Regions from separate parts of the Laceyella putida genome, predicted to be linked through region 4. Evidence: riboswitches for the same ligand, from Rfam matches in the RefSeq annotation. Region 4 holds a riboswitch; each other region holds the start of a gene.
The links. Region 4 has a riboswitch for cyclic di-AMP ahead of ACFQNG_RS18475 (Na-translocating system protein MpsC family protein). Riboswitches for the same ligand answer to the same signal wherever they lie in the genome.
Positions count from the first base shown of each region.

Region 1 (7,765 bases), on a different contig from region 4:
GGTGCCGCTCGATGATTTTTTTGACGATGGCCAGCCCCAGCCCACTCCCGCCGATTGAACGGTTTCTGGATTTGTCCGCTTTATAGAACCTCTCAAAGATATCGCTTGATCCTCTTCAGCTATCCCAATGCCCGTGTCGGACAGGATCGCTTCGGCCCGTTCCCCCTTCTTCCGCAATTCAACCCCGATCACACCGCCATCCGGCGTGAACTTAATGCTATTGCTAATCAGGTTGACCCACAATTGCCCCATCATATCTTCATCGGCGAACACGGTTACTTCTTCGAGAGCGAGATCCATTTCGATCGATTTCTTTACCCACTGGGGTTCCAAAGACAAGATAACTTTTTGCAATTGCTTGTCCAAACGGTACGGTTTCGGCTCAAACGGATGAACATCGGACTCCAGCGAGGACAGTTTCAACAGGTTCTCACTCAATTTGGACAAGCGGACGCTTTCCTGTTCAATAATGCGAAGATAATGCTTGCGCGCCTCCGCGCTTAACTCATCCTTCTGCAACGCATTGGCGAACCCCCGGATCGAAGTGAGCGGCGATTGGATCTCGTGCGAGACGTTGGACACAAATTCCTGCCGCATCTGTTCCATCCTGTTCAGTTCCTCGGCCATATGGTTGATGCTTTCAAACACTTCGCCAAACGGACTGTCATTGTCCTGGATAAGATTGGCGTTCAACCGCACCTTGAAATTGCCTTTGGCGATTTGCCTAAAGGCATCCATCATCACATGAAACAATTCAAAGCGCTTGGGCGCCGAGAATCTGGCAAACAGATAGCCCACCAAACTGACGAGGAGCAAGCCCACCAGACCGGTAACGAAATAACGGATGAAATCACCCGGTTGATCCGCTTTCACATCAAAGAAGAAGGAAGTGATCAGATATGCGGTCGACCAGCAGAACATGGCATAAGCCCAAAACTTGGTCATATGGAGAAAGATTTTCCACTTCATGCCCGCACCTCCAGACGGTAGCCCAGCCCCCAAACCGTGCGGATTTTGAAGGAATATTGGTCTTCGGGAAAACGCTCGCGCAACCGTTTGATATGGACATCCACCGTCCGTTCATCACCCGCGTAATCGTAACCCCATATCTCCTCGATCAGTTGGTCCCGGGAGAAGGTTTTGCCCGGATAGCTCGCCAGCTTAAACAGGAGTTCAAACTCTTTTAACGGCAACGTCAACCTGCGGCCATCGACAAACACTTCATACGCGTTCCGGTCAAGCAACACCTCCCCAACCCGTACCGTTTGAGACACGGCGATGCGGTATCGCCGGAGCAGCGCCTTGACCCTTGCCACCAACTCCGGCGGCTCAAAGGGCTTCACCAAATAATCGTCAGTGCCGAGCTCAAACCCTTGCACCTTATCAATCGTTTCCCCTTTGGCCGTCAACATGAGCAAAGGGAAATCATAATAAGTCCTCAGTTCGCGGCACAGCGCCCAGCCATCCATGCGGGGCATCATTACGTCCAAAATCGCCATGTCCGCCTTCACCGTTTCCAAAAGCGCCAAAGCTTCTTGGCCGTCCGCCGCTTCAATCACTTCCAAGCCTTCGTTTTCCAGTAACAGCTTGACCAGCTCGCGGATGTGCGCATCATCATCCACAATCAAAACTGTCGCCATGTGTCCATCACCGTCGCTTGTCTGTAAATTATTACCCTCACTATACGCTAAAATTATGAACTATATTTTAAATGAACTCACGAAGGGAGATTCCCTAGCAAAGTCATAAAAAAGCCAACCGCGTCTCAGCAGTTGGCCATGTTCCGGGATGACTCCATTATTCGTACTCAGGGGATGTCCCTGAGCCCGACCACATCACATATTCTCTTATACAAAATGATAGCATCTTTGTTAATCCCAAGGCTGCTTTACTGTAAGATAGTCAGCCAATTTTTTGCTTTCTTCCCTTCTGATCCTACGCGCTTCGGCTCTTTGCGGCGCCGTTTCATGCAATTTGAATTCTTCTTCCGTTTCCGGAACGACTGCGGGTACTGGAACGGGTTTTTTATTATCGTCAAGGGCAACGAATGTCAGAAAGGAAGTAGCCGCTATCTTTCTTTCTCCGCTCAACAAATCTTCTTTAATCACCTTCACAAACACTTCCATTGATGTTTTTCCTGTCCAAGTTACAAAGGATTCCAAGCAAACAGAATCCGATGGTCTTATCGGATGCAAAAAATCAACAGAATCTGTTGAAGCAGTAACAACTGACCGGCGGCAATGTTTTGTCGCCGCGATCGAAGCGATATCGTCAATATAAGCCATTAATTTTCCACCGAACAACGTATTATGATTATTAACATCGGGAGGAAAAACTCTTGACGTTTTATAGCATCTTGATTCTCGAACCCATCGTTTTTCCATTTGCATTTAACCTTTCATTTAAGTTTCCAATAAAAGCGGATCGATCCATCTCATTATACCATTTTGACACCAAAAACAACCCACCTCCCCAAGCTCATTTGCTTGAAAAGGTGGGTTTCCTTGGCGCTCCGGCCTCCATGGCTTATTTTTTCAATTGATAAGGGACGATGGTGACAATGATGTTTTTCATTCTCAGCAGATAAGCCAAGATGAGAAAACCGGATTGGTTATGAAGGAAGCTGTGCCACCACTTCTTTGTGATAAATTGGGGCATGATAACCGTGATCCTCGCGCCCGACTGATCCGCTTTCGCTTTGACCGTATCAATGAATTCGCTCAATGGTCCCAGTACGCTCCGATAGAGGGAAAGCAATGTCACCAGTCTCACTCCGGTCTGCCACTCTTCCCACTCTTTTTCCATGCGATCGATCGATTCCGGGCTCGAACCCACATACACCGCGACCACATGATCGGATATGGATTTGGCGTAGAGTAGCGACTGCCTGACCACTGTGGTGATGCCGGCGACCGGCACGATCACCATATTGTCAACGCTTTTCATATCCATGATTTTAAGCGACGGATCCACCCTCAACTGATCACCCACCGCCGCATAGTGTTGGTGGATTTTTTGGAAGATGAATACGCATAACGGGATGAAGAGAAGCGTCATCCACACTTGTTGAAACTTGGTGATATAAAAGATGGCCAAAATCAGGTAACAGATTAACGCGCCGGCGAGGTTCACCAATAATTTGCCACCCCAACCTTCCGGTTTGGTGCGCAACCATTTGACGATCATGCCGGTTTGCGACAATGAAAAGGGAATAAACACCCCGACCGCATACAACGGGATCAGGTTTTCCGTGTTCCCGTTAAACGCGATGATCAAGATGATGGAAGCCAAGCCCAGCGTGATAATCCCATTGGAATACCCCAAGCGATCCCCTCTCACCGTAAAGGCCCTTGGCATATATTTATCTTTCGCCAGGTTAAACGCCAGCAAAGGGAACGCGGAAAAGCCGGTATTGGCCGCCAGCACCAAAATCAGCGCGGTGGTTCCCTGTAGGAAATAGTAAAACACGTTACGGCCAAAGATGGCCGAGCCCAGCTTCGACAACACCGTTTCCGTTTCCGCGGGCGCGGTCCCATACCAGTAAGCCAAAAAGACGATGCCCGAAAAGAGTGCGCCCAAAATGATCCCCATGATCACCAAGGTGAAGGCGGCGTTTTTGGGAGCCGGATCTTTAAAGTTGGGAATCGCATTGGAGATCGCTTCAACCCCCGTCAAGGCGGAGCAACCGGAGGAAAAAGCTTTCAAGATGAGAAACAAACTAATTCCCATCACCGGGGTACCGATCGCCGGATGGGCATTGGCCGGCGCTTGTCCCGTCACCACCTGATACAGACCCACCACAATCAAGATCGCAAGGGCCAACACAAACAAGTAAACGGGATACGCCAAGATGGAAGCCGATTCGGTCAATCCCCTTAAATTTAAGAGCGTAATGACCGCGACAAGGCCGACGCCAATCGCCACCGTATGCGGATGCAGCACGGGAAAGGCGGAAGTGATGGCATCGGTGCCCGCAGACACACTTACCGCCACGGTTAAAATATAATCGATCAATAGCGATCCGCCGGCAACCAATCCAAAGTTTTTCCCCAGATTTTCTTTGGCCACCATATAGGCGCCACCGCCATGAGGGTACGCGAAAATGATTTGGCGGTACGACAAAATCAAGGCCACCAACAAAACAAGCACCCCAACCGCGATGGGCAACGAGTACCAGAAAGCCAGAACGCCGACCGTGGCCAACACGATCAAAATCTGTTCGGGACCATAGGCGACCGATGACAAGGCATCTGAAGAGAGAATGGCCAAGGCCTTCAAATTGTTCAATTTTTGACTATGTAGCTCATTGGACCGGAGCGGTCTTCCGATCACGATTCGTTTGATTCGATTAAACATATGATTCCTCCAACAAAATGATGCGTCCAATTACCAACACACTAGAGACTTCAAACCTTCATTTACCAAGTAACCGATGCTTTGCTTTGGCTTTCCCTTTACAAAAGAAAAAACCACAAAAAAGAGAAACTCCTTCCGTGGTCAAGGCAGGCGACGTTCCCCCTCTCAACACGCTTACGAGGTTAGCTGACGGATTCGGGTTGTGAGAGTAACCCTACTCAAGCGATGCCTGAGATTCACCCCAGAAGCAAGACTTTTCCCACTTCCTTTGGTTCCCCCGCTCTCTGTAGATTCAGCGATGATGGCGAATATGGAATTAATCGTATATTACTGCGATTTCCGGTGGTTGTAAAGAGACAAGCATAAGGAAAGTCAACCTTTTTACACGCTTTTTTCCTGTTGGCCCGCTTGTGCTGGTATGAATATGGCATAAGGTTGGATTGGATTTATGTGGGCGTGCCGATCACATAAAGCTTTCCATTCAAGGCAAACGAGGCGCGGCCCGTTTCTTCCGACACGACTATCACAATGGCGTCGCACTTCTCGCTTAGCCCCAGAGCCGCCCGATGCCGGGTTCCCAATTTTTGATCATCTTCAACCTCTTTATTCGATAAGGGCAAAACATGGGCGGCGGAAATGATTTTATCATCTTTGATCAACACCGCCCCATCGTGCAACGGGCTGCCGGGATAAAAAATGGATTCCAACAATGAGCTGGAAAACTCGGCTTGAATCAACGTGCCATGGGCAAGCCATGCGACCAACGGATCTTTCCGCTGCACAACAATCAACACCCCATGTTTCCGTTGCGACAGGTGGGCGATGCTGGACAAGAGGCCCAGGTATTTAGTGGTGAAAGGCGACAAGTAACACTGCAAATAAAAGGACGAGGCCAAGGCTTCGCTTAGGACGATTTGATTTCTTAAGCTCCTTAACTCGCCCAACAAACAGTTATGCTCATCATCGACCAGCTTCAAAAAGCGGTCGATCTCATCCGAGATGGCTAACAGATTCTGTCTCAGTTGTGCTTTTAACGTTGAAAAATCACAATCTTTCGCTCTCATAACCACACCTCGACCCCTATTGGAACAAGATCCTTCGTTCATCAACCATCGTTCCCACTCTTCTCCCCCCTTATCCATGAGCAACAAACAGAACGGCCCCACCCCAAAGCTGACAGGTGGAGCCGTTGGCCATCGCCGTCTATTCTCCCGCAAGATCCTTGACCATCAACACATGGGGGATTCCATCCTCCATGAACACAGGAGAAGCGGTGGCATAACCCAATTTTTGATAAAAGCCTTCCGCATGCGTTTGCGCGTGCAATTTCGCTTGGGATACGCCTTCTGCCTGGGCGATCTCTTCCAGGCTGCGAATGATCACCTTGCCCAAACCGTGTTTGCGGTGAGAAGGCAAAATGCAGATCCGCTCCAGTTTGGCCACTCCATTCACGATGCGCAATCTTCCTGTGCCAACCGGCTGGTTATCGGCGTAAACAAGAATATGTTCCGCTTGCTCTTCATGCTCATCAATTTCATCTTCCAATGGGACTCCCTGCTCCTCAACAAACACCGTTTTCCTGATTTGAAAAGCGGCATCCAGCTCATGTTTTTCCGTAACCCGTTTTGCTTCCACGATTTCGTCATCCCTTTCCGCAAGTGTCACCGTCAAACTTGATCAAGTGATGGAATTGCCTCACCAGTATAAACAAAATAGCAATACAATCATTTTACAGCAATCAACAACCGAAAGGGGCCATCATCTTGTCAACAATCCTGCGCGAAATATCAAATGAAAAACGTCGTTCGCCACGTGCCAAATTGCGTGAGAGGGCGGGTTTCTCATTCCCTCTCACGTTTTTTATGCAAAAAAAGCCGCCCACGATGAGGCGGCATGCGATACGGCATGTCTATTCTTCATTCAAAACCATTCTGGATGGAGACCTCTTTAAACCAATACGCGCTCTTTTTCGGTGTTCTCTTGAGGGTTTTCAGATCAATGGAAATCAATCCATAACGATTTTTGTAAGCGTTGGTCCAAGACCAGTTATCCATGAACGTCCTGGTATCCTTTGGCGTTGCATCCTTCCCCAATCGCCCGATGAAGCCATTTCAAATGGTTCTTGATGAATTCAATCCGGTAATCGTCATGGATGAATCCATCTTGAATGAACCGTTCTTCCCCTTCGACCCCCATTCCGTTTTCAGACACAAACTCACCCATTAGGGCGTGTCTGATAACTATGTCGGCGGTCAACTTGATTTATTTTCCAGACACGCCCTAGACATTTGTCAGTTTCGTGCCATTGGCATGCGCGCGCAATACATACTTCAGCGTTTTGCCCATGCTGTTTTTGGGCAGTTCCGCGATAAATTCCACATCAATGAGTTTGTAATCGGCCAAGTTTTGCCGTGTATGGTCCAAAACCTCTTCTTCCGTAAGGGAAGCCCCTTCCGCCTTGACCACATAAGCCCGGGGAAGTTCACCCCAAACGGGGTCCGCCACCCCGATGACCGCCACTTCAGCGACGCCATCCAGTTGTTGTATCACGGCTTCCACTTGGGCGGGAAACACTTTTTCACCGCCGCAGATCACCATGTCACGGAGACGGTCGATCACGTACAAATAACCTTCCTCATCCAATTTGCCCACATCTTTCGTATGGTACCAGCCATTTTTCAACACTTGGTCCGTCTCTTCCTTATTGTTCCAATACCCGGCGAAAACCGAATCTCCACGCACGACAATTTCTCCGATCTCGCCTGGCGGGCACTCCATTCCCGTCAACGGATCAAGGATCTTCAATTCGGTCAAATATAATCCCTTCCCCACGGAATGGCAACGGTTCAGATCCATCTCCGGCAAGAAGTAGGCAATCGCTCCAGAGTATTCAGTCGCTCCGTAAACTTGGATAATGGAAAAGCCGAGATCATGGAATTCCCTGATTGGTTGTTCCGGCACCCGGGAACCCCCGCATATGATCCCCCGCAAACTGAAAATATCCTTATCGATCGTTTTTAACATTTGCAGCATAAACGGAAGCATGGCCGGGACAGACATCATGTTGGTGATCTTCTCTTCATCGATCAGATCCCACAGCTGGGAAGGCGTAAAGTTGGCCGCCAGAACCAAAGTGAATCCGCGAATCAAGGCGTTGATGATAAACATCATGCCGCTGATGTGAAACAAGGGCGTCACAAACAAAAAACGATCGGCAAAGCGAAGATCCAGCGTATTCACATTGGCCAGTCCCGCCGCATACACATTGGCGTGCGTGCACATCACCCCTTTGGGATTGCCTGTTGTGCCGGAAGTGTAAATAATCGTGGCGATATCGCGTTCCGTCACGTCCGCGGAAGGTTCCGCGGCAGACGCGATCTGAAAAATGCTTTTGAAATGGTCATCCATC
Region 1 covers NZ_JBHTBW010000002.1:27,531-35,295, forward strand. Annotated here, with positions in the region: partial or broken gene ACFQNG_RS00355 (sensor histidine kinase) at 1-969, opposite strand, end outside; gene ACFQNG_RS00360 (response regulator transcription factor) at 966-1,640, opposite strand; gene ACFQNG_RS00365 (acyl-CoA thioesterase) at 1,872-2,384, opposite strand; gene ACFQNG_RS00370 (APC family permease) at 2,527-4,356, opposite strand; cyclic di-AMP (ydaO/yuaA leader) riboswitch at 4,512-4,664, opposite strand; gene cdaS (sporulation-specific diadenylate cyclase CdaS) at 4,803-5,420, opposite strand; gene ACFQNG_RS00380 (GNAT family N-acetyltransferase) at 5,560-5,991, opposite strand; partial or broken gene ACFQNG_RS00385 (family 1 glycosylhydrolase) at 6,273-6,570, opposite strand; gene ACFQNG_RS00390 (class I adenylate-forming enzyme family protein) at 6,637-7,765, opposite strand, start outside.
Region 1: linked by a shared signal. The riboswitch ahead of ACFQNG_RS00370 (APC family permease) and the one ahead of ACFQNG_RS18475 (Na-translocating system protein MpsC family protein) in region 4 are both predicted to bind cyclic di-AMP.

Region 2 (7,765 bases), on a different contig from region 4:
ATCAAAATATATATTTCTGCAATTACGCATCAATCCCTTTCTAAACAGCGAGCGCTTTTGCATCCTACCCGCTTCATTCCCGCAGAAACAAGCTTCCCCATGGCGATTTCTGAAAAAGAAAAAAACACAACCCCGCTTTTCTGCAAGGGTTGTGTCACACTGTCAAGACACTCTCATCACCGGGTGAGAAGACCTTGGTCTTGCATCCATTTTTTGGCGACATCCAAAGATTTCTTGTGTTCGATGTCCACTTGTTTATTTAATTTCTGCATCTCCTCATCAGTGATTTTGTTCGCCAATTGATTGATCACCTTCTCCAACTCCGGATGCTTCTTCAAGACTTCATTCCGGATGATGGGAACGGCATAATACGGCGGGAACAAATGCTTGTCATCCTCCAGCAACACCAGGTCATTGGCCGGGATTTTGCCATCCGTCGAGAAGGCGTCGATCACATCCACATTCCCGTTGGCCATCGCTTTATATTTCAAGCCAATTTCCATCGATTTCACGCTTTTGAACTTGGTTCCGTACAGCTTGTTCATGGCGGGAAGCGTGTCTTCGCGTATCATGAAGTCTTGCTCGGACCCCAGTATGAGATTGGGTGACTGCTTGGCCAAATCGGAAATCGAAGCGATGTTCAACTTCTTCGCTTCTGACCTGCGCATCGCCATGGCATACGTGTTGTTGAAACCGATCGGTTGCAGCCAAGTGACATCATACTTTCCCTTGAATTCATTTTTCACGAGATCATATGCCTGTTGCGGATCGGAGACGGCCTTCTGTTTCAAGATGTTCACCAAGCCCGTTCCCGTATATTCCACATAAATGTCAATGTTGCCGTTTTTCATTGAATTCCATATCACATTGCTGTTCAGCCACGTTTTCTTCTTCACTTTCAGATCCGTGTCCTGTTCGATCAAGAGCGTGATCATGTCCGCCATGATGTCCTGCTCCGTGAAATCTTTGCCGCCCACGACTACGGTATCGGAAGAGGCATTGACATTGCACCCCAACAGACCCACCGTCAGCGCCAGTGTCACCAATATGACCAACGCCGCTTTAAGTGGACGCTTTGGCATCGAGACAGCTCTTTTTTTGCATATCAATCACATCGACTCCTTTTGGCTATTGATCCGATTCATCTCATCCCTTTGGGCGTGAACAGACGGTCCAACCCATGCAATCCATAATCAAAGAGAATGGCAAGCAGGGCCGCCGGTATGGCTCCCACCAAAATGGTCGGTGCATCGATCATGCTGATTCCGCGCATGATGATATCCCCGAGCCCGCCCGCGCCGATGAAAGTGGCCAAAGTGGCTACGCCAATCGTCAACACCGTGGCCGTGCGAACCCCCGCCATGATGACTTGCCTGGCAAGCGGAAGCTCCACCATCCATAAAATCTGTCGTTTCGTCATCCCCATCCCGATGGCAGATTCAATCAATGCCTGATCCACATTTTTGATGCCCGTATACGTGTTCCGCATGATGGGAAGCAGCGCGTACAGCGTCAGCGCCACAATCGCGGGAACGGTGCCGATCCCAAAAATGGGGATCAAGAAACCGAGCAAAGCCAAACTGGGAATGGTCTGGATGACGGAAGCGATCATCAGGGCGACCTTGGCCAACCGCTCATGTCTCGTAATGACCACGCCGACGGGGATGGCGACCATGCAACCGATGATGATGGCAATCAGCGACAAGTAGATGTGTTCCCCTAATGCGGCAAGAAGGTCCTCCCAATTATTCATCAACGATTCAATGAACAAATTCAAGCCCCCTCAGCCTCCTCCATCAGGGTATCCGCAAGGACATTGAGAACACTCGCCCTCGTGACGACACCCACCAGCTTGCCGGTTTGGTCGGTAACCGGTATGAAGCCCCGCTCCCGTCCGTTCAACAGGGGCAACACGTCCTGCATGGGGGTTTCGGAATGGATGGGTTCCACATCCTTGGACATGACATCTTTCGCTTTCAGCCCTTCATTGTTGTAATGGGCATAAATCTCATTCGCGCCGATCACGCCCAAATAACGCCCTTGCTGATCGGTCACGATCAAGCCATTGACCTGGTGGCGCCTCATGAGTTGAATGCATTCCGCAAGTCCGCGCATCGGCGAGACGGTGATCGCCTTGGTGAGCGCATCCTTTGCCTTGGACAACAGCGAGGAATGAATAAAGCGCTTTTCCCCGACAAACTCCCTGACAAATTCGTTCTTCGGGTGGCGAAGGATTTGGTCCGGCACATCCCGCTGGACAATCACCCCCTCTTTCATCAGCACGATTTCGTCGGCGATCTTTAAGGCTTCATCCATGTCATGCGTGACAAACACAATCGTTTTGTGCAACGTGTTTTGCAACTTGACCAGCTCATCTTGAAGCTGTTCCCGGCTGATGGGGTCCAATGCGCTGAACGGCTCATCCATCAAGATGATGGATGGGTCCGCCGCCAGGGCCCGGGCCACACCGATGCGCTGTTGCTGCCCGCCCGACAGCTCGCGGGGATACCTTGAGCGGAACCGGGCCGGATCCATCCCCACCAAGTCGAGGAGTTCCTCCACCCTCTTTCTGAAAGTGGTAGAGTCCTCTTTTTTGAGCTTTGGCACCAGGGTAATGTTCTCTTCAATCGTCATGTGCGGAAACAAGCCGATTTGTTGAATGACGTAACCGATCTGACGCCGCAATTCCACCGCATTCACCCGGTTGATATCCTCACCGTTTACGGTGATGCGTCCGGTTGTGGGCTCAATGAGCCGATTGATCATCTTCAACGTGGTTGTCTTCCCGCAACCCGACGGCCCGATCAACGTCACCAGCTTGCCTTTGGGAATCTGGAGGTTAAGGTTTCTCACAATCGGATTTTTTTCATATGATTTGGACACTTCAATAAATTGAATCGCTGTATTTGTCATTTGCTCTCCTTTCTATTTTTTCTCGCCCCCGAGACAATCGAAGGTAAAACCGAGCTCAACACTCGGAAATAAGGGAATGATAGCTCCCTCATACTTTGCGATATGATCCACTGCGCTTTGGGGAAAAGGAAAAGTGCATAACAATCATATTGATTCGCCTACGAAGTTAGCTGTCGGATTCGGCGGGTTCCCATTTTCCCCGCCTAAGCCGTGTTGCTGGCACAACACAAGCCATTCACCCCAAACTTTGGTTCCCCCGCTTCCGCAACGCCCCATGGGCTTGCAGAACTCGGCCCTTCCTATGACTGTTATCAAGGGGTAGAGTTGATGAATTTTTAGTATTATAACATAAATCGATGTTATTGCAAAATCGGATAAAGCACTTTCGAAATTGTACATGAACCGAAATCGTTTCATTTATGCGGTGGGAGACTCATGCCCGGTCGGTCTCGGGATTTGGCAAAATGCCGGAAGTGGGCTTCATCCCCCATTGGCTTGTCGCCCGTCCGCATTGGCGATCCACGAAGGTTTCACCCTGCGCTTCCTTTTTCCGGCTTAAGCATGGGAAGCCATAAAAGGAAAGGCATCGGGAGCCTTGGACACAGTTCACCTCCTCGCCAATGTCACCAACCATCGGCCCCATGGATAGCAAGGGGTCATCCAGGAGACAAAGACGGAATCACCGAACCCGGAGAATGCGCATGCGATAGAATTGCCGGCGGCCCCCACCATAGCCCCCCATCCCGTCCCCGCTCCTTCCACCGTCGCTGTCTACTTGTACGTCTTGATTTTTTCTGGTCAAACTTGCCAATGGTCCGATAGGCAGATACACAAAAATCCCACGTACAAGAACAGATATAACGTCGCATCCATATACTGTCATCAATCATGGAACAAATTCAAAAAAAATGATACGGAGGTAAATGATGAGTCGACAACAAAGACATACTCATGAATTTTTAGGCAGCACAAAACTAGCCGAACAAGGTCAAGACAGACACAATCACCGATTTGCCGGAGTTACCAGTGAAGCGATCCCATTAAAAGGGGGAAATCACATTCACACTATAACGGTGAATACGGACTTTCTTGACCATCATCACAAACTCGTTATAAAAACAGGCCCGGCCATACCTGTCGGCAAGGGAAAACACGTACATTTAGTAAGGGGAGTCACTACAGTCGATGACGGTCATGTTCACAGATTCGTGTTTACTACGCTTATTGACCGCCCCCTTGTATAGTTGGAACGATTATGGCGATGAAAGAACACTCTGTGCTTTCAAACATTCTATTTGCATCTCTCTTCCATACCTAATATGAAATTGCCAGATATCCAAAGACCTTGGGGGATCCTCATGGTCTTTAATCTTTTTCTCCTTCTGAGATGCGAATGCATCCACATCACGCTCACCATTGGGATTTACGTTCGGATGATGCCAAGCTGCCGCGTGACGTGGTGCCATCGTTTCAGGACAGCTTCCGAATGGGTGAGCCGGCCAGACGCGCTCCTGCGGCATCGGCCCTCTCTTGGGTCAAATTCGGGCTCCATGCGACGACCTCCATCCCAAACGCGGCCCCAATGCGCGCCATCCGACAACCGGTTGACTTTTTATAGTTCATAAGCAGTGAAAGTATCACAGTCACAATGAATAAATCTGTTATTTTTCTCCAATTTTTATCATTTGTCCCGTATAAATGCGACCTGTTTGCAAGTTGTTGAGTTTCATGATTCGTTTCATTGGAACGTCATATTTTTGAGAAATACTCCATAGTGTATCCCCTTGTTTCACCACGTGGATCGTGAATTTCTCTTTGATAAAATCCGTATAATGGATCATTTTCCCTCTCCGGGGTGATCTGTGCATTTTCACTAAAATGCCTTCCTTTCTCAACACCCTCAACATTTGTTCCGCTCTATGCCGATAGGTGTCGCTTTTTACCGCTTCTTTGCCAAATCTCTTCATTTGCTCTCTCTTATTGGTTGAAATTTATTACGAACAGCGGGGGTGTCTGATGTCAGCAAGAATCCTCCTGAACCGAGAATTTCATAAGTCCGCTGTGTCAATTGATCTGTGCAGTTTTGCAGGCCAATGACGATTTTGGCTGAGCTATAGATTTTGTTTGCTTCTGTATAATCCACATATCCGTGCATCCATTTACGGGGGATTTGTTTCCCAATAAACTCCCTCATATATTCCCAATTGGCTCCCCAAAAATCAATGCGGATGTTATTGCGTATGAGAGGGGAAATGAGCGTTTGCAATGAAGATACGCGGAACACATCCGGTTTTTTTCTTAGAAATGCAGGATATGCATTTGCCACAACCGCTATATCACAGCGATATTTATCCACCGGTTTAACTTGGTGATGGACACGCTTATGGTATGCAAAATCTAAATGTGCCGCTTTGACACCTTGTTTCCTGTAGAATTTGCACATAGACGGCGTAACCGTGAACACAAAGTCCGGCTTCATTCGTTTAATTAATGGGAGGGAAAATTTTTCTGTATGCAGCGGATCTTCCGTTGCCCAAAGACTAGTGGTATTTTTGATTTTTCGGCAGCGTGATGAATCCATAATTGCTTTTCCTTCGTATGTTCATGTGTCCATCCCATGGAGACCAAAAGATCCGGTTGGAATTCATCGATCATATCTAAAATACTGTTTCTTTGAAGGGGTCCGGAAACGATAGCCGTATGCCCCGCATCCTTAAAACCGTTTGGCAAACCGTAGATCCAGATCGGGTGACTCTCCAGAAAGAGAATGTTCAACTCTTTTCACTTCCTCTCTTTATATCAGTCTTAAACCATAGTATGAACAGGGAAACTTTTGTGTCGCGGTACCAGTCCCTTACAAAGCTCATTGAAAATCCAAGATGGAAATAGATAAAATGCTGGTGCAAAAATAAATGTTGGGTATTAGTAAAAACAATCCCCCCAAACCAAAGGAAGCGCCAGATTCATCAATCTAAATCAACAAATTTAAAATATACGATTTTTCCCACAAAATTAACGAAAAGTGTATACTTTTATTAAAATTCATATTATAATATACATACAGACCGGTCTGTATGTATATGCGCAAGTTGTGTTGGTCAAATCATTTACAAGCGAACTGATTGGTATTAAATAGTAGATGTTATGTTGTTTTTATATTGAGGGCGTATTTTTCATTGTGACGAGAAAAACCCGAAAATAGAATGTGAAAATAAAAATAGCCCTCTTTACGGACAACACAGATGAGGGGGAAGAAAAGTGAAAAGCAAGAGAAAGGTGATGATAACCACAACTTCTGTGTTCATTTGTCAGATTCTAATTATCGGAATATTCGTGTTGCCGTACAACCAAGATTTGAATCCCATCTTGCACAATAAAGACGACGGATATCTTTCCAATGTCATTGCTTATATGAATTATTTCCTGACATTGCTGGCCACACTCGGAACGATCAGTGGACTGGCCTTTACTATCTTTGGATACTATCAATCCACGAAAGTCCCCCAAATGGTAAAAGAAGAAGTCAAAGTCCACTTCAACAGCATTATCCCCCAACAGGAACAGACCCAACAACAAATTCAAAAACTCCAAGAGACCACTTCCCAAAAGATCAAAGCCCTCCAGTTGATGTTGGAACCCAGCATCTTGGGAAAAAATGACGATCTTGATTACACCGACAGAATCAAGATGATCAATACGGCCCAAAACATATACCCCAACTTATGGCGATCAAATTATTATAAGGCGAAAATCAACTGGAACGAATTTGAAGCTCACCATAAAATACGGAACAGGGAAGCCGCAATGGATTTAATGAACCGACATATAGCCAAATACCCGGAACACTCTGACGCTTGGGTTGAGTTGATCAACTGGCTGATGAAGTCAGAACAGCAAACACGGGCGCTCACGAACTTTGAAAAGATGATGGAGTATCATCCCGAACTTGTAACATCAATAGAAACACTGATTGATTGGAGCAACTTGAGCACTGAAGATCAACATCATTACAAAGAGGAAATCAAGAAAAAAGTGATCATGCATAATGCCATAAAATCATGACCAACACCACTGCCAAAGTCGCTTCAAATGGGTACACCAAGAAGCATAGATGCGGCTTCCGAAAAAACTGGAACCGAGTTCACTTGAGATTTATGGTGCACATAGACAACGGCTCCATCAATACAAATCACTCACCGTTCATCCTTCTCCTCACGGTTTCGATGCCGTTCCCCAGTTCAGTTCCAACGCCCCCAAAAGACAGCTCCTCAATTGGAAAATTCAGATCAAAAAACACTTTAGCAGACTAACGTTAGAAATTCATTAGAAGATCGCTTTCTAATGGCCTATATCCATTTTTTACACACGAAAAAAGCCCGGAATCTCGGGCTTTTGTTTGGTGCTGATGACAGGATTCGAACCTGCGACCCCTTCATTACGAGTGAAGTGCTCTACCAGCTGAGCTACATCAGCATATTGATTTGATTCTGGTGGAGGCGAGCGGAGTCGAACCGCTGTCCGAAGACATCGCCACGCCAGCTTCTCCGAGCGCAGTCACTGTACTGAGTGTTCGCCCCTGTGACTGCCCAGTGACAGGCGTTCATAGAGACTAGCCACTAAGGATTCGCCTTCCGACCAGTGGCCGATCAGTCAGCTAGCCCACTAAGTTATGAGACCCGGCAGCTCCACATGGGCGATGGAGAAGCGGATCCTGGTCGCTTAATTAAGCAGCCAGAGCAAGGTTTTCGTTTTTGCCAGTTACATTTTGGCATTTGCGTGTTTAACGAGAGACGCAACCCCTCGGCTCGCTACTGACGCTCGAACTATCCCCGTCGAATCCCAAGAACGCCCC
Region 2 covers NZ_JBHTBW010000006.1:16,065-23,829, forward strand. Annotated here, with positions in the region: gene ACFQNG_RS01800 (ABC transporter substrate-binding protein) at 177-1,082, opposite strand; gene ACFQNG_RS01805 (ABC transporter permease) at 1,142-1,753, opposite strand; gene ACFQNG_RS01810 (ABC transporter ATP-binding protein) at 1,774-2,913, opposite strand; cyclic di-AMP (ydaO/yuaA leader) riboswitch at 3,054-3,218, opposite strand; gene ACFQNG_RS01815 (hypothetical protein) at 3,347-3,556, opposite strand; gene ACFQNG_RS01820 (YmaF family protein) at 3,840-4,157, shown strand; gene ACFQNG_RS01825 (hypothetical protein) at 4,384-4,536, opposite strand; partial or broken gene ACFQNG_RS01830 (DUF3880 domain-containing protein) at 4,575-5,688, opposite strand; gene ACFQNG_RS01835 (tetratricopeptide repeat protein) at 6,172-6,975, shown strand; tRNA gene ACFQNG_RS01840 (tRNA-Thr) at 7,311-7,386, opposite strand; RNA gene ssrA (transfer-messenger RNA) at 7,402-7,765, opposite strand, start outside.
Region 2: linked by a shared signal. The riboswitch ahead of ACFQNG_RS01810 (ABC transporter ATP-binding protein) and the one ahead of ACFQNG_RS18475 (Na-translocating system protein MpsC family protein) in region 4 are both predicted to bind cyclic di-AMP.

Region 3 (7,765 bases), on a different contig from region 4:
CGGCTGTTTTTACGGCCTCGACCAGGTCCGTGGTATAGGATAAGTTCTTCATTGCCTGATCCTTTTGTTCCGCTTGAAGATAACCTTTTTCAACACTTCTTCCCAGTTCAGAGCTGACATATAACTTTGCCTTTTCCAATGCCTCTGTGGATACATCCTGCAAAGCCACTTTAAATCCTGAAACTGCCGCCGTATAGGCAATTCCTCGTCCCATCACGCCACTGCCAATGACTGCGATGGTTTTTAGCATGATTTCAACCCCCCACATCTATTTAATCATAAAGATTGATTAATAGAATTTCTTCATATCAAACACTCATATCGCATTTTAAAAATATCATTTTGAAAAAAATAGGCATATTTCGATTGGGTATTCTGTACCGCACCGATCAAGATTGATAAATCCTTCATCCTCTGTATAAAAAACAAGCAAGATTCATGCCAATAATAAATACCCAATCTAAGATGGACTTAGATTGACACGATTAGAGGAAAGTCGGGAAATAGCGATCGCACTCTTTCATTTCGATTCAAAATCGAATCGAATTGATTCATTTGTGAATCAACCCTGAAAACGGCAAGATCTTATTGAAATTGATCCAATATAGTCAGGCAACGACTGATTCTACTATAAAAAAATGTACTTTCGCATAGATACTGCATGGACATATCAGTTGAAATGAATCCATTCTTAGTCGCCCATTTTTAAACGCAAAAAAGACCCCCCTCTTAGACAAATGGCTATATCGTCTAAAAAGAGGTCGATCCATTTCCTCCATTCTTGCACTGTTCAGCCAGAACATGACTCACGAACCACCAGCTCCGGTTTTAAAATGATAGACCCTACTGTAAGCGTTGACAAAAACAATTTATTTATAAAATAGAATATACGAAACCAATATATTTTTCCTACTATTATAACGCCGCTTGAAGACCGCTATGATTACGATGATTGCCAAGTGTCCTTTGCGATGTAAGTTTCGATCCATTCTCCCAAAAAAATTCAGTGGTTAGTTGAGAAACACACTTTTTCATACTATAGTTGTCATTAAACAAAAACGAGTCCGTTGCAGAGGTTTAAGGCAATATCCGTAACAGTTGGGAGAGTCGGTTTTTATGACAGAAAATTTACAAATCCCCCTTCGCGAAAAAAATATTGTATTCATTGGTTTTATGGGTGTAGGTAAAACCACGATTGGCCAATTGGTTGCAAAGAAGCTGTATCGTGATTTTGTTGATATAGATGTAGAAATTGAAAAAACTTATAAGATGCCCATCCCCCAGATTTTTCAGGAATTTGGAGAGCCCTATTTTCGCCAAATAGAAAAAGAATTTATCATCGATACTTGTATGAACACTCGTTTAAAAATTGTCTCGCTAGGTGGAGGAGCTTACCTGCAGAAAGAAGTCAGAGAGGTTTGTTTATCCCATTGTATTGTGTATTTTCTTGATTTATCTTGGGACTCTTGGAAAAGTCGGCTACCTTTAATTATCGATAGCCGCCCTGTTCTTAAAAATAAAACATTGGACGAAATTGAAGAATTATTTCTGAAGAGATTAGATGCCTATTCCCTTCATAATTCCAAAATTCGCATCCATGATCAGGATGCTGAAACGGTTGCGGATCATATCGCTGAATCCATCAAAATCACCTGGGATATTTACCAACCGCAGGACTAATTTCCCGGGAATTGGCGTTGATCTTGCTTCAAGTTTCTCGGTGAAAGCATCCACGCTTTGCAAGTGGCGGATCGGTTACCGGCCCATGTTTCCAGTACCCTCCCTCGGGTCAATTGGCTGGGGGCCTGGGAGACATTGTTGCCGCAGGTATTTATATTGTCATTGATTTTATTCCAAGTGAAGCGACTGGAGCGGAGAATGCCTGCGAAACAAGCCATGATTTGCAAGGATCAGAAAGGAAAGTCCGCTGGTTCAAAGTCAGAGGAATATATCCCTGGCTTTTTTGGTGAAAGCGGCTTTCTGTGAATATGCTTTCCGGGCGGTCGGCCATGTTGTTCTCTGTTTCGACAGGGAGGAAAAGACTGTCCGCTCCGGTCCAACAGGCTAGGTAGATTAGACAAAACTCGCATCGCCTCTCCCCAAACAAAGGCGATGCCAGATATCACTTTCCCCATCCATTTCTCTCATTCACTTTTTCACATCCTCTCTTTTATTTTGATGACTTCGGTTGGTACAATTCAACTCCATTCTCTGCCAACCCGCCGAACGTCGGTACATGCATTAGAGTAAACATCAGAATATGGACTTTGATCTCGACGACCTCTGAAATTTAATACCATCCTGTTTGTGGAAAATTGGATGCCCGTAAATATCGTAATAAACACAGTTAGGATTCCGACCAAAAAACCGCCCCATATTGCCAATTGTCTTTTCAAAAAAAACACCTCTTATAGATTTATCCTTACTGTGTAGAATCCCCAAACAAATGAATTCCAGTCATACAATCGGATAAATGAATAGATTGAATGGAAAGTGATCAAAATAAATTTAGAATATTTACGCGAGAGTAGGAGAAACGATGCCGGATTGGATAGCAGTGGTATTGCGGACATTGGGCGCGATTATCATCCTGTTTGTATTGACAAGATTATTGGGAAAGAGGCAAGTAAGCACGCTTTCACCTTTTGAATACATAACGGGCATAACCATTGGGGGGTTGGCGGCCTCTATTCCATCGAAAACGGATGGCACTTGGCATTTGGGAATTGTTTCTCTGATTGTTTGGGTTTCGGTCGCGATTGGAATGGAGTTTTTACAGCTTAAAAGTAAGAAAATCAGAGAATGGATAGATGGAAAAACAACGGTCTTGATAAAAGACGGGAAAGTGTTGGAAGAGAATCTGAAAAAGGAACGGATCACCATTGATGAGCTGATGGCACAGCTTCGCAAGAGAAGCATATTTCACATTTCCGATATCAAGATCGCCGTGATTGAACCAGATGGTAATATCAACGCCTTTGTGTACAAAGAGTTACAACCAATCACGCCAAAAATGTTAGGTTTGAAAGTAACAAAAGAAGAGATCCCGTATGTGGTGATTGCGGATGGCATTATTTTAGATGAGGAATTGGCGAAACGAGGATTGACCCGCGAATGGCTTCAGGCGGAGTTGAAGAAGAAAAGCATCGCGTCGGAACATGTTTTTTTGGGGCAAGTAGACTCAGAAGGACAACTATATGTGGATTGTTATGATGATCAACATCAAGTCCAACAACCGCAGGAAAAAGCAAAATTGTTGACCACTTTGGAAAAGTGCAAAGCTGATCTGGACATATTTAGCTTGTCCACAAAAGACCAGCAAGCAAAAAAGTTATATGAACGGTATTCCCGACAACTCCAGCAAATGATTGAAGAGACAAACCACTAGAGTTTAACCACTCATCATTCGGTGGACGCAGCTCAGATCCACCCAACGAAAATCGAAACGAAGCAAGAGGCGAAAACATTATCCAAAGAACAAGTGAAAACCGTCGCTTTGAAGCAGTGCAAGGGAACCGTCAAATCCATCCAGCTGAAAAAGGAAAAAGGTGTCGACGTGTTCTATGTCCTCATCAAGGGGATGGACGGGAAAACCACCATGTGAAAGTGGACTCAAAAACAGGCAAACTTTGCCGATAGGTGGATAACTCCTTGTTAACAGGAAAATGATTCATCTAAGCCCAGATAGTTACTATTGAGTATATATAAAATCCCTCTTTATAATGAGAAAGGTTATTTTGAACCGGTTCAAAAAATCCTAAGCCGAATTCTGTGTAAACAGATACGGGGGAATGCAATCTTCTGTTGGGGTGAAGCAACTGTGATGGCAGTTGCCGGGAAATCTCCGAATCCCGAACCCGTCAGCTAACCTCGGAGGCAAAAAGGAGGAGGATTTGATGAAACGCTTGAAACAATTTCTGGCCAGCGGGCTCGCTGTCGGAGTGGTGTTTGGGGTGGCAATGGCACCTTACCATCAAGCGGATGCAGCCAATGCGCTATTAAAAGTTGGCCAAAAAAATAATGTTGCCTCAGTGAAAGATGTGCAACAACGACTCAAACAACTGGGTCTTTATAATAAAGATGTGACTGGCGTCTATGATGCCTATACCCGGGATATGGTCATCAAATTACAAAAGAAATATCACTTAAAATGGATTGATGGAATCGTTGGCCCGGAAACAACTGGCGCACTGAAAAAAGCGACTTTTTCCCAAGAAGAAATTGACTTGCTTGCCCGCGCCGTCTACAGTGAATCCCGCGGTGAACCGTATAAAGGTCAAGTTGCAGTGGCAGCAGTGATCTTGAACCGTGTTGATTCGGACATATTCCCCAATTCGGTAAAAGGTGTCGTTTACCAACCAGGAGCCTTTACCGCTGTTTCTGATGGACAGATTAACCTCAAACCAAATGATTCAGCATACAAGGCTGTATATCAGGCGATTCAAGGTGCGGATCCCACAAAAGGTGCTCTGTACTACTACAATCCTGAGACAGCATCCTCCAAGTGGATGAAAAATCGCTCCAAGAAAATGAAAACTATTAAAATTGGGAAACACGTATTTATGGAGTAATTCCTTTACCCTTGCAGAAAGCTGAATGAGGTTGTTGACAAAGAAGGTCAACAACCTTTTTGTTGAAAGGCAATAAAAAAACATTCCAGAGGAAAGCGTCTATGTTCAGGACGTAAATTTTATTTACAAGAAATTTATAGAGCGAAGCAAAAGCTCTGTTCAATCTACAACCCCTATAAATTAAATCTATCAATCAAACCGAGTCTAGTTACTAGATTCGGTTTTTTAAACTAGAATTGATCTGTGAAGATGCTCCGCAAATGCTAATTAAAAAAGAAACTACAATCCTCCTGAGAAAGCGAACAAGTAAAACAATACACTCATTAAAAAACAAAACACCTGATACTGTAGTAATAGTACAGCTGAGGTGTTCCCCTAATCTTTATAAAACTATGTCGTCTAATGCCTTCTAGCGTAAGGTACTTACCTTAAGTGTGTGGTCAAAATGTGGTCAAGCGGTGGTCTTGCCTAATTCCTGGTAAAAATGAGCTTCACATCGACTTCATCCTGCTTATTTTTATTGAACATTACTTAAACAATAAAATTAAACCAAAATAAGAACCATCTTTAATGATGGCCCTTAGCAATACTAGACGGGGTGAAAATATATCTTCCCCAATTACGTTACTTATTCCCATTCTTGATCTTTTGTAAGTTCTCCCGTTTCAAAGAAATGTTTAAAAGCTTTAATCATGTCCTTATACTCAACAAGATATCGTTTGAGTATGTCAGTTCCAACTTTTTGAACTGTAATGTTAATATGCTCTTCATCTTTCTTTGATACAGAAGGATTAACTAAATCTTCGCTGTAACCATCGTAATAATAGGAAACATAATATAGTCTAATTCCATTGTATTCGTCTCCCCCAGCAACCATTAAATCTCCGGCCTCATCGGAAAACAAAGAAACGTTATCAAGGTTGTATCCATCCACATGATCCAAGACTGATTTAATCTGATCCCAACTTGGATTAGATATTACTTCTTTTTCTCCTGGCTTTAAAATACGAAGTTTCCATTGACTCATATTTATACCGCACATTATGATATTATACTCAACTTGCTACACAGAATACTAACTATTAGAACCTATCAAAATATTAACTAATTAAATTTATTATAATTTGGATTGTTTAGCAACTAACCAACCATCCAACATTCCACTAACTGTTCTAGGACTAGTTGTTGTAATATATCTCTTACTAATAACGACACCGCCCTGTCCAATTTTAGTTAAGTAGCCTTTGCTTACATTTACATTTGCGTCAAAATGCCACCAACCTCTATAACCAGGTTTAACAGTCAACGTTGCATTATCAGTAACCGATCTTTGAATTGTCCAAGAAGCTCCTAAAGTGTTCTTGATAGCTTGTACATCTAAACCACTCACAGATACTGAGTAAGTAACTCCGCGTGTAGCTGAGTAAGAAATTGAATATGTTGCTGGGGAGCTCGTCTTATTTTCAACAATTCTGGATACTCGGCCAACCGCTTGTCTTGAAGTTGTGCGAACATCCTGGCGGTAGATTGCAACTGCTCCATTAACATCTCGTGTAGTTACACTGTTGTTTGCAGTATAATTACCTGCAGGTGTTTCTTGAATGGCTTGGTACTCTTCAATTGATACTTCACGTACAATCTGCCCATTTTCCACTTCATATACTGCTATAGTTTCGGAATCGGTTGGGGTTGGCAATCCATCAGGCGTTGACTCCTCTGCGTTTACTGATCCCCACGAACTTAAAATAAGAGAGAACGATAAACCTATTGCTGAAATAAATGGAACAACTTTACGCTCAAACAATAACAACGTACATCTCTCCTATACTGTTTTATTTCTACGTAAAAGCATCACCGCCTTTACGTTCCGACAAAGATTAAACATATGTCATCTTACTCCCTTTCTCACTTCGACTTCTCCCCAGATGATATAAACAACTCCAATGAGTAGCGTAATGAAACTTGCAATTGGCAACTCGCTCCCTAATAATCCAAGGAAATAAGGGAAATTCGATCCCACTTCGAATTTAGCATTTAAAATTGCAGCAGCAATATAACGAGTTGTAAATAAGATTGAAGATATCAGACAAAAGATTGATCCTGTCAAAATCCTGAACATACAAAAACCTCCTAAACGATTATTGATGAAATATCAAGTCAATCTTATCAGCATCAATAATTTAGTTCCATCCCTTTCAAAGACCATTCATTAGTTATTATATTTATGAATCGTTACAAAAGTTTTTCGAAATCCACAATTTTTACCTATGATTGCATCTTTATGAAAATAAAATCATAAATATCATAGGATAATAAAAATTATAAATATAAAAAGACAGTCTACATTGGTACTATTTCATATCCATCTAATACCTAGCCAACGGCTTTTGTTGGTGGAAACTTGTCCACCGCACATTATAGGCATTGATACAAAATGAAAACTTATTTAACCCTTTCTTTTGTTGCCACGACTGTTTGCATAAAATGAAAGACTCTTCCTTGCAATTATATGTAAAATAGGAGCCTTTTTTAATTTGTAAAAATGATTTCCTCAAGTATCAATTTATTTTTGCAAGTGCATCTAATGCCTTCTACCGCATTCTACTTACCTTAAGTGTGTGGTCAAAATGTGGTCAAACGGCCTAGTTTGGCCCTTTTCTAATTCCTGAGAAAAGCAAAAAACCGCGAAATCTCGCGGTTTGTCTTTGGTGGAGCATAGCGGGTTCGAACCGCTGACCTCTACACTGCCAGTGTAGCGCTCTCCCAGCTGAGCTAATGCCCCATATTCGATTGACTGCAAGATTTATTATATAAAGAGTCAAAGCGAATGTCAACAGATAAATTACCATTCCGTCCAATTTATTTTTCTGTTCAATGGTAAACCCTTTTCCCAACCGATGAAGCCCTTGAGAAAAGGGTTACATCCTCACGGTTGATCTCTGGCAATCGAATCATTCATGTAGGCTCTTGGGATGTGAATTTCTCTTTGATCTCCTTAATCGTCAGTTCCCCTTCCCTTAAAGCCCGGATCTCTTGCAACCGCTGCGGCGCGGTCACGCAATGATACCTTCTGGTCAAACGCGCCTCTTCCTGCTCAAAGGGAAGCATGCCTTCTTCCGTAATAATATTTGATCGTGCTGTATCGAATGCCAGATAATTGAACCAACTCGCTAATCGTCACATACTCCGCTTGC
Region 3 covers NZ_JBHTBW010000020.1:43,180-50,944, forward strand. Annotated here, with positions in the region: gene ACFQNG_RS08020 (3-hydroxyacyl-CoA dehydrogenase) at 1-250, opposite strand, end outside; gene ACFQNG_RS08025 (shikimate kinase) at 1,117-1,680, shown strand; gene ACFQNG_RS08030 (DUF421 domain-containing protein) at 2,540-3,388, shown strand; gene ACFQNG_RS08035 (hypothetical protein) at 3,410-3,604, shown strand; cyclic di-AMP (ydaO/yuaA leader) riboswitch at 3,751-3,894, shown strand; gene ACFQNG_RS08040 (cell wall hydrolase) at 3,897-4,571, shown strand; gene ACFQNG_RS08045 (hypothetical protein) at 5,200-5,598, opposite strand; gene ACFQNG_RS08050 (hypothetical protein) at 5,689-6,381, opposite strand; gene ACFQNG_RS08055 (hypothetical protein) at 6,460-6,690, opposite strand; tRNA gene ACFQNG_RS08060 (tRNA-Ala) at 7,278-7,353, opposite strand; gene ACFQNG_RS08065 (hypothetical protein) at 7,527-7,649, opposite strand; gene ACFQNG_RS08070 (hypothetical protein) at 7,729-7,765, shown strand, end outside.
Region 3: linked by a shared signal. The riboswitch ahead of ACFQNG_RS08040 (cell wall hydrolase) and the one ahead of ACFQNG_RS18475 (Na-translocating system protein MpsC family protein) in region 4 are both predicted to bind cyclic di-AMP.

Region 4 (7,765 bases):
CACATCCATTCCGCTCATCCGCGTTTCGGCTGCAAAGGGGATGAATTCCGAAGACTCATACGGTCCGGGATCTACCGTAAAACCTTGGTTTTTGGCCAATTCCAAAACGGAACGACCTTCCGGTGTTTCGTCTTTAAGGGACGAAAGAACAGCGGCTTCCCGCGCTTCTGCCTCCGTGTGGGAGCCGACCGGGATGAATTGTGCGGCCATCCGGTTCCCAAAGGTGATGGTGCCCGTCTTGTCCAAAATCATCGTATTGATGTCGCCTGCCGCTTCCACTGCTTTACCGGACATCGCCAACACATTAAACCGGGTGACGCGATCCATGCCGGCGATCCCGATAGCTGAAAGCAAGCCGCCAATGGTTGTAGGAATTAAGCAAACCAAGAGCGCGATGAGGGTGGCGATTTGCAGTTTCACCCCGACGTAACCGGCAATCGGCAACAGGGTGACGACCACCATTAAGAAAATCAAGGTCAATGTGATGAGCAAAGTATTCAAGGCCAGCTCATTCGGCGTTTTTTGGCGCGCAGCCCCTTCCACCAAGGAGATCATTTTATCCAAGAAAGATTCCCCCGGATCAGCGGTGATCTTTACCTTAATGGAATCGCTGACGACTTTGGTTCCCCCCGTAACGGAGCTGAAATCGCCGCCCGCTTCCTTGATGACGGGTGCCGATTCACCCGTGATGGCCGATTCGTCGATAGAGGCCAATCCTTCAATAATCTCACCGTCTCCAGGAACGAGATCGCCGGTTTCCACCAATACGATATCGCCTTTACGTAACTGAGTGGAGGAAACCTCTTCGATGGCGCCTTTATCGTTAAGCCGTTTGGCAACGGTATCCGCTTTGGTCTTTTTGAGCGAATCTGCTTGCGCTTTTCCTCTTCCCTCAGCAAGCGCTTCAGCAAAGTTGGCGAACAGAAGCGTAAACAATAAGATGACAAAAACCGTTACAGTGTAGCCCAGTTGATTTTGCACTCCAAAATAACTGGGCATCAAAATCATCAATAACGTGATGAATGCGCCCACTTCCACCACGAACATGACGGGATTGCGCATCATGATCAGCGGATTTAATTTTTTAACACTGTCAATCAGGGCCTGTCTCACGATCGGGCCTTGAAACAGCGATGGATTTTTCGCTTGTGTTTTCATCCTCTATTCTCTTCCTTTCTAACGAATGGATAGGAATTCAGCGATCGGTCCCAAGACGAGCACAGGGAAGAAAGTGAGTGCCCCGATGATGAGTACCGTGCCAAGCAAAATCGCCCCAAACGTGGTGTTGTCCGTGCGGAATGTCCCGATCGTCTCGGGCACCGGTTGTTTTTGCGTGAGCGAACCGGCGACAGCCAGCAGAGCGATGATGGAAATATACCGACCCAATAACATGACCAGTCCGGTTGAGATGTTCCAGAATGGCGTGTTGTCCCCCAACCCTTCAAACCCGGAGCCGTTGTTGGCCGCGGAGGAAGTGAACTCGTAAATCACTTGTGAGATGCCATGGAAGCCGGGATTGCTGATCGCGTCCGTCCCCAAGGGAGTCATGAAAGCAATCGCCGATGGAACCAAGATAATGAGCGGATGGACCAACAAAGCGATCACGATCAATTTCATTTCACGGGGTTCGATTTTGCGGCCCAAGAATTCAGGTGTCCGTCCGACCATCAAGCCTGCAAGGAAGACGGCTAAGATTGCATACATCAACATGTTGACAAAGCCAACCCCTTCACCGCCAAACACGTTGTTCAGCATCATCAGCGACAAGGGAACCAACCCGCCAATCGGGGTGAGCGTATCGTGCATGTTGTTGACTGTCCCGGTGGTGGCCGCTGTGGTTACAGTAGTAAATAAGCTGGACAGCGGAATGCCGAAGCGCACTTCTTTCCCTTCCATGCTTCCTTGTGCTGTGGAGAATCCTAGCTTATTCAGTGCGGGGTTTCCAGCCTGTTCCGCGCAATAAACCACTGCGAGCAATACAAGAAATATGGCCAGTATGGTTCCAAAAAGCACCCAACCCTGCTTGCGGTTTTTCACCATCCGTCCATAAGCGAAGGGGAGGGCGGCCGGGATGCACCACATGGATAAGATCTCCAAAACGGTGGAGAGCGCATTGGGATTTTCAAAGGGATGAGCTGAGTTTACCCCGAAGAACCCACCGCCATTGGTACCCAAGTGCTTAATCGATTCCAGCGAGGCAACGGGTCCCAAGGCGAGTGTTTGCGTTTTCCCTTCCAATGTCGTCACCGTTGTGCTGGAGTCCAATGTTTGCGGTACGCCCAAGGCGACGAGCAACAAGGTGACGATGATGGCCAGTGGGAGCAATACCCGAACATTGGCCCTGACATAATCCCGGTAAAAGTTACCAATGGTTTTTCCCTTGGTAGCTAGTGCGCGAATGATGGCCATGGCCACCGCCAAACCCGTAGCGGCAGAGGTAAACATCATCATGGTGATGAAGATCATTTGGGATAAGATCGATAAGCCGGACTCGCCGCTGTAATGTTGCAAGTTGGTGTTGGTCATAAAGCTGACGACGGTGTTAAAAGATAACGTGGGTTCCATATTGTCAATTTTGCCTGGATTGAGAGGCAAGAACGTTTGCAACCGCAATACAAGATAGGAGATGCCAAGCAAGGTCGCGTTGGCAAAAAGCAAGGTGAGGGCATACTTTTGCCAACCCGTTTCATCCACATTTTTTATCCCGCCTACGCGGTAGATGAAATTTTCAACTGGTGAAAAGAAGCGGTCCAACTTGGTTTTCTCTCTAGAAAAAGCGAGAAACAAATATTTCCCGAGCGGGATCGCAATCATGAATAACAAGAGAAGAACGATCAAAAACTGGAGAATGGCGTTTCCCATTGACTAAAGCCTCCTGGTTTTTATTAGAATTTTTCTGGATTGATTAAGGCATATACCAAATACACAAAGACGGCCAACGTCACCGCACCGATCAACCAAGCCACTATTGTTCACCCCCTCCTTCCATCCAGTTGCACCAGTGCGCAAAGCCATAAAAGAGCGCAAACGAGGCGATTAACAAAACAACCATTGCGATATCAAGCATGGTGATCTCTCCTTTTTTAATTAGAATGTGCAACAAAGGGCATTTTTACCAATTTGCCAGACCGAATTTAAAAGGAATATAGAAGCAACAGAATATGAAAAGGCTTATTCTGTTGCTTCATCAAGGATATAAACGAGGCGTATTTTTTCATCAAAAGGATGAAAGTCAAAAGCCAATAATTGAATCCGGGTATGCAGGATCTGTTCCAGTTCGCATTCCAGCCTTTCTTGACCCTGTTCAAACAGCTTGCGGCGGATTTCCCTTACATGGGTCCCTTTTAGGTCGAATTGAAGCACATTTTGTTCCAATGTTGTCAAGATTCCGTTTAGTTCGATGATGAGTAAGTCGTCTGAGTGCAGCGAAACCCTGACATGCTTTGCTGATTTCCCTGTCATCCTTTTTTGGTGTGTTCGAAATAGGTTAACAAGCTCTCTCTTCATCCCCCTCACGATTTGCCCATACGCATCCCCAAATGATGGTTGAACCAAGCGGTTTTTAAGCATTAAAAAACCAACAGGTGGTTATCCTGTTGGTTTTTGCGCAACAAAAATAACCCCCCCCTCATCACGCTTACGAGGTTAGCTGTCGGATTCGGGTGTTGAGAGTCACCCTACTCATGCCGGTGTCTACGAACCTTGCATGAGATTCACCCCATGTGGAAGAAATCATTCGCCTCCACGATTGGTTCCCCCGTTCCATGACCAGGATTCAGCGATCATTGGGATTGCATTTCGTATGAAGTTGAAGTTATCTTACTCCTTTGGAAAACAAATGTAAATCTTTGATTTAACCTAATTAAGGTCGATTTTGGTAAGTCAAAGAAAATGTAAGCGCTTAAATCGAGTTGTTTCTTATCCAATCTCTTATTTTCATTGGCTTGATAGGCTAGTTATTTTCTTGCCTTAATAACGAATTAATCTCAAAAATAAAATGTTCTTTTGAGAAAAATAGCTTAAAAATATGCTTGTGTAGGAGTAAGATATGTTTAAAAGTAAATCATGGTCTATTCGCTGAATCCGTCATGGAGCGGGGGAACCAACATTGTGGCGTCAAGCCACTTGGGGTGAATCCATCTAGGAAGGGCTACTCTTGAGGCCCGAACCCGACAGCTAACCTCGTAAGCGTTTTGGGAGGGTGAACCAATGGTGATTTTTCGGAACACTGGGTAACCCCGGTGGTTTTTTATGCCTTTTTACAGGATGATTCACTATTTAAGATGTAAAAAGGGAGAAATGCATGAAAGAGATACCAGTGAGATCAATGCCTATCCTGTTTAAAGACGGTAGGAACATACAGGGAGCGGGATTGCAACGGAATTTTTCCCTGCGCCATTTAACGATGATATCCATTAGCGGGAGTATCGGTACGGGGTTGTTTTGTCAGCGGAAGTTCGATCCATACGGTGGGACCGAGTGGGGCGTTGGTTGCGTATGCCTTGATTGCAGCGCGGTCTCATCAAGTCAGAAATAGATACCGACCTGGTCGTTGATATGATTTATACACTTGCCATGCAGTTAGTGAAGGAATATTACCGGACCGGATCGGACGAGAATATGCTTAAAAAGGCTAGCGATATCCTCAAAATCATTAAGGAAGGAATCGCAAGTGTTTAAGGTAAAAACCTGGGATAACTATCTCCAAAGAAATAAGAGAAGCTTGAATTTATTATAGAGGGGATATATGTATGACTTCATATGTGCTTGGTTTTCAGGAGATCGACAAAACAAAGCTCATGGCAGTCGGGGGAAAGGGTTTAAACTTGGGGGAACTATCAAGGATTGAGGAAATACGGGTACCAGAGGGTTTTTGTGTCACCACCGAGGCTTATAAAAGAACCATCGGACGTAACAGAGAGTTTAACGCATTACTGGATCAACTCGCACTGCTAAGAGTGGAAGACAGGGAAGAAATCAGTAAAATCAGCAGAAAGATTCGCAGGGTTGTCGAAGAAGTGGAAATCGACCCGGACATCGAAGAAGAGATCATTCGTTATCTCTCAGAGCTTGGCGAGAGGCAGGCTTATGCCGTACGTTCCAGTGCCACGGCCGAGGATTTATCACTTGCTTCCTTTGCGGGCCAGCAGGATACGTATTTGAACATCATGGGAAAAGAGGAGATCCTGCAACATATCAGCAAGTGCTGGGCTTCACTGTTTACAGACCGGGCGGTGATCTACCGCATACAAAATGGATTCGACCACCGCAAGGTCTATTTATCTGTCGTGATCCAGCGGATGATTTTCCCACAGGCTTCAGGGATTTTGTTTACGGCCGATCCCGTCACCTCCAACCGGAAGGTGCTGTCAATCGATGTAAGCTTTGGGCTTGGCGAAGCGCTTGTCTCCGGCTTGGTGAATGCAGATAACTATAAGGTGCGAGAGGGAAGAATTATTGAGAAGACAATCTCTACCAAGAAATTAGCCATTTATGCATTAAAAGAAGGCGGTACGGAGGAACGGGAGGTCGAGCCCGATCGTCAGAATAGGCAGACGCTGACGGATGAGCAGATTTTGCAGCTGGAGCACATGGGTAGAAAGATCGAGGCCTATTTTGCCTGCCCGCAGGACATCGAATGGTGCCTTTTTGAAGATGCGTTCTATATCGTGCAGAGTCGGCCTATCACTACCTTATATCCAACACCAGATGTGAACGATGGGAAAACCCATGTGTTTATGTCATTCGGCCATCAGCAAATGATGACAGAAGCCATCAAACCATTGGGGTTGTCCTTCTTGAGGTTTTTATCTGATGATGTCCCAATGCATAAAGCCGGTGGAAGGCTGTTGTCGATCTAACGCACGACCTGGCCTCGCCCATTGGCCGAAAGATCCTACTCAGCACTATGGGCAAGAACGACCCTCTGATGCAGAACGTCATCTCCAGTTTAATGAAGCGGAAGGATTTTATGAAATCATTGCCGCGCGGCAAGAGAGTTTTCGGCTTTGGCAGAGAGGGACTATCCTGGGCACTTCCTATTCAGGCGATAAAGATCTACCTGAAAAACGACGCAGTGATCATACAAAAGCTCATCTCCCTCAACGATGCGTCTATAAGAGATCTGCAGCAAAGGATTGTAAACGTATCTGGAGATGAGCTGTTTGAATTTATTTTACAAGACCATAAGAAATTAAAAGAACTCATGTATGATTCAGTAAGCTTGGGAGCGATCATGGTTGGGATGCTTGCAGCGAACTGGATCAATAAAAAAATGGAAAAATGGTTGGGTGAAAAGAACGCGGCCGACACGCTTTCCCAATCGGTATCCAACAACGTTACATCTGAAATGGGTCTTGCGCTCTTGGATGTATCAGACGTGGTCCGGCAATATCCTGCGGTGATTGAATATTTTCATCATGCCAATGATGAGACCTTTTTTGAGGACCTAGCCAAACTGGAAGGCGGTCATGATGTCATCGACTCCATGCGGGCTTATCTTGAAAAATACGGCATGCGTTGTTCCGGGGAGATCGACATCACCCGGACTCGTTGGAGCGAACAGCCGACCGCACTCATCCCCATGATCCTCAGCAATATCAAGAATTTTGAACCCAATGCGCGCAGCATCAAATTTGAGCAGGGAAGGCTGGAAGCAGAGCAGAAGGAGCGGGATCTTTTAAGACGCTTGGAGCTATTGCCCGGTGGCAAACAAAAGGCAAAAAAGACAAAGAAGATGATCAGTGTTTTGCGCAATTTTATCGGCTATCGGGAATATCCCAAGTACGCCTTCATTAGACGTTACTACATTTATAAGCAGGCCCTGCTGAAGGAGGCCGCTGTACTGGTGCAAAAGGGCGTTATCCAGGAGAAGGAGGACATCTATTATCTATCCTTTGAGGAACTCCGGGAGGTTGTTCGCACAAACCGGCTGGATTACAGTATCATAACCGAGAGAAAAGAGGAGTACGGGGTCTATGAGAAGTTGACACCGCCGCGGCTGATGACGTCCGAGGGCGAGGTTATATTCGGCGAATACAACACCGACAATATTCCCCAAGGTGCCTTGGTGGGCATACCCGTTTCATCCGGCATTATCGAGGGCCGCGCACGTGTCGTTTTAAAGATGGAGGACGCCAACATAAAGGATGGCGATATCCTGGTAACTACATTCACTGATCCCAGCTGGACGCCGCTGTTTGTATCCGTCAAAGGCTTGGTGACGGAAGTAGGAGGGCTTATGACCCATGGATCCGTCATTGCGCGCGAATACGGTCTTCCGGCGGTTGTAGGTGTGGAAAACGCCACAAAGCTGATCAAAGACGGACAGCGGATCCGGGTGAACGGAACGGAAGGGTATATAGAAATGCTGTGACTTTTGTAGTCTCGCCATCAGATTTTCAGGAAAAATAAAATTACCGACTCCTTAACGTACAAGGAGTCGGTAATTTGTGTCTAAAATATGTCTAAACATACGATTTTCTCGAAATGATACGGTAACCCTATCGCCATCAAGCTAAGCCTTGTTAATTAAGTGAGAGTCGTTGTCTTTGTGATTAAATACCATCTGTCTCAAAAAAGTAGGCATAACAAACAAGCTTGAATTAAGCGAGAACACACAATGGGACTGTTCTCGCTCTTTGTGGTTGCCGATACCTAAGCCGTCCATTCCACCCTTTTCAATAGTCGAAACTTCATCAACGCCAGCACAAAATCGACGTAATAATCCCGGCGCACGATGACTCGGAATTCGTGGTCAACATGG
Region 4 covers NZ_JBHTBW010000072.1:12,986-20,750, forward strand. Annotated here, with positions in the region: gene kdpB (potassium-transporting ATPase subunit KdpB) at 1-1,158, opposite strand, end outside; gene kdpA (potassium-transporting ATPase subunit KdpA) at 1,177-2,862, opposite strand; gene kdpF (K(+)-transporting ATPase subunit F) at 2,886-2,966, opposite strand; gene ACFQNG_RS18475 (Na-translocating system protein MpsC family protein) at 3,172-3,507, opposite strand; cyclic di-AMP (ydaO/yuaA leader) riboswitch at 3,619-3,791, opposite strand; cyclic di-AMP (ydaO/yuaA leader) riboswitch at 4,066-4,206, shown strand; partial or broken gene ppsA (phosphoenolpyruvate synthase) at 4,752-7,375, shown strand; gene ACFQNG_RS18485 (hypothetical protein) at 7,657-7,765, opposite strand, start outside.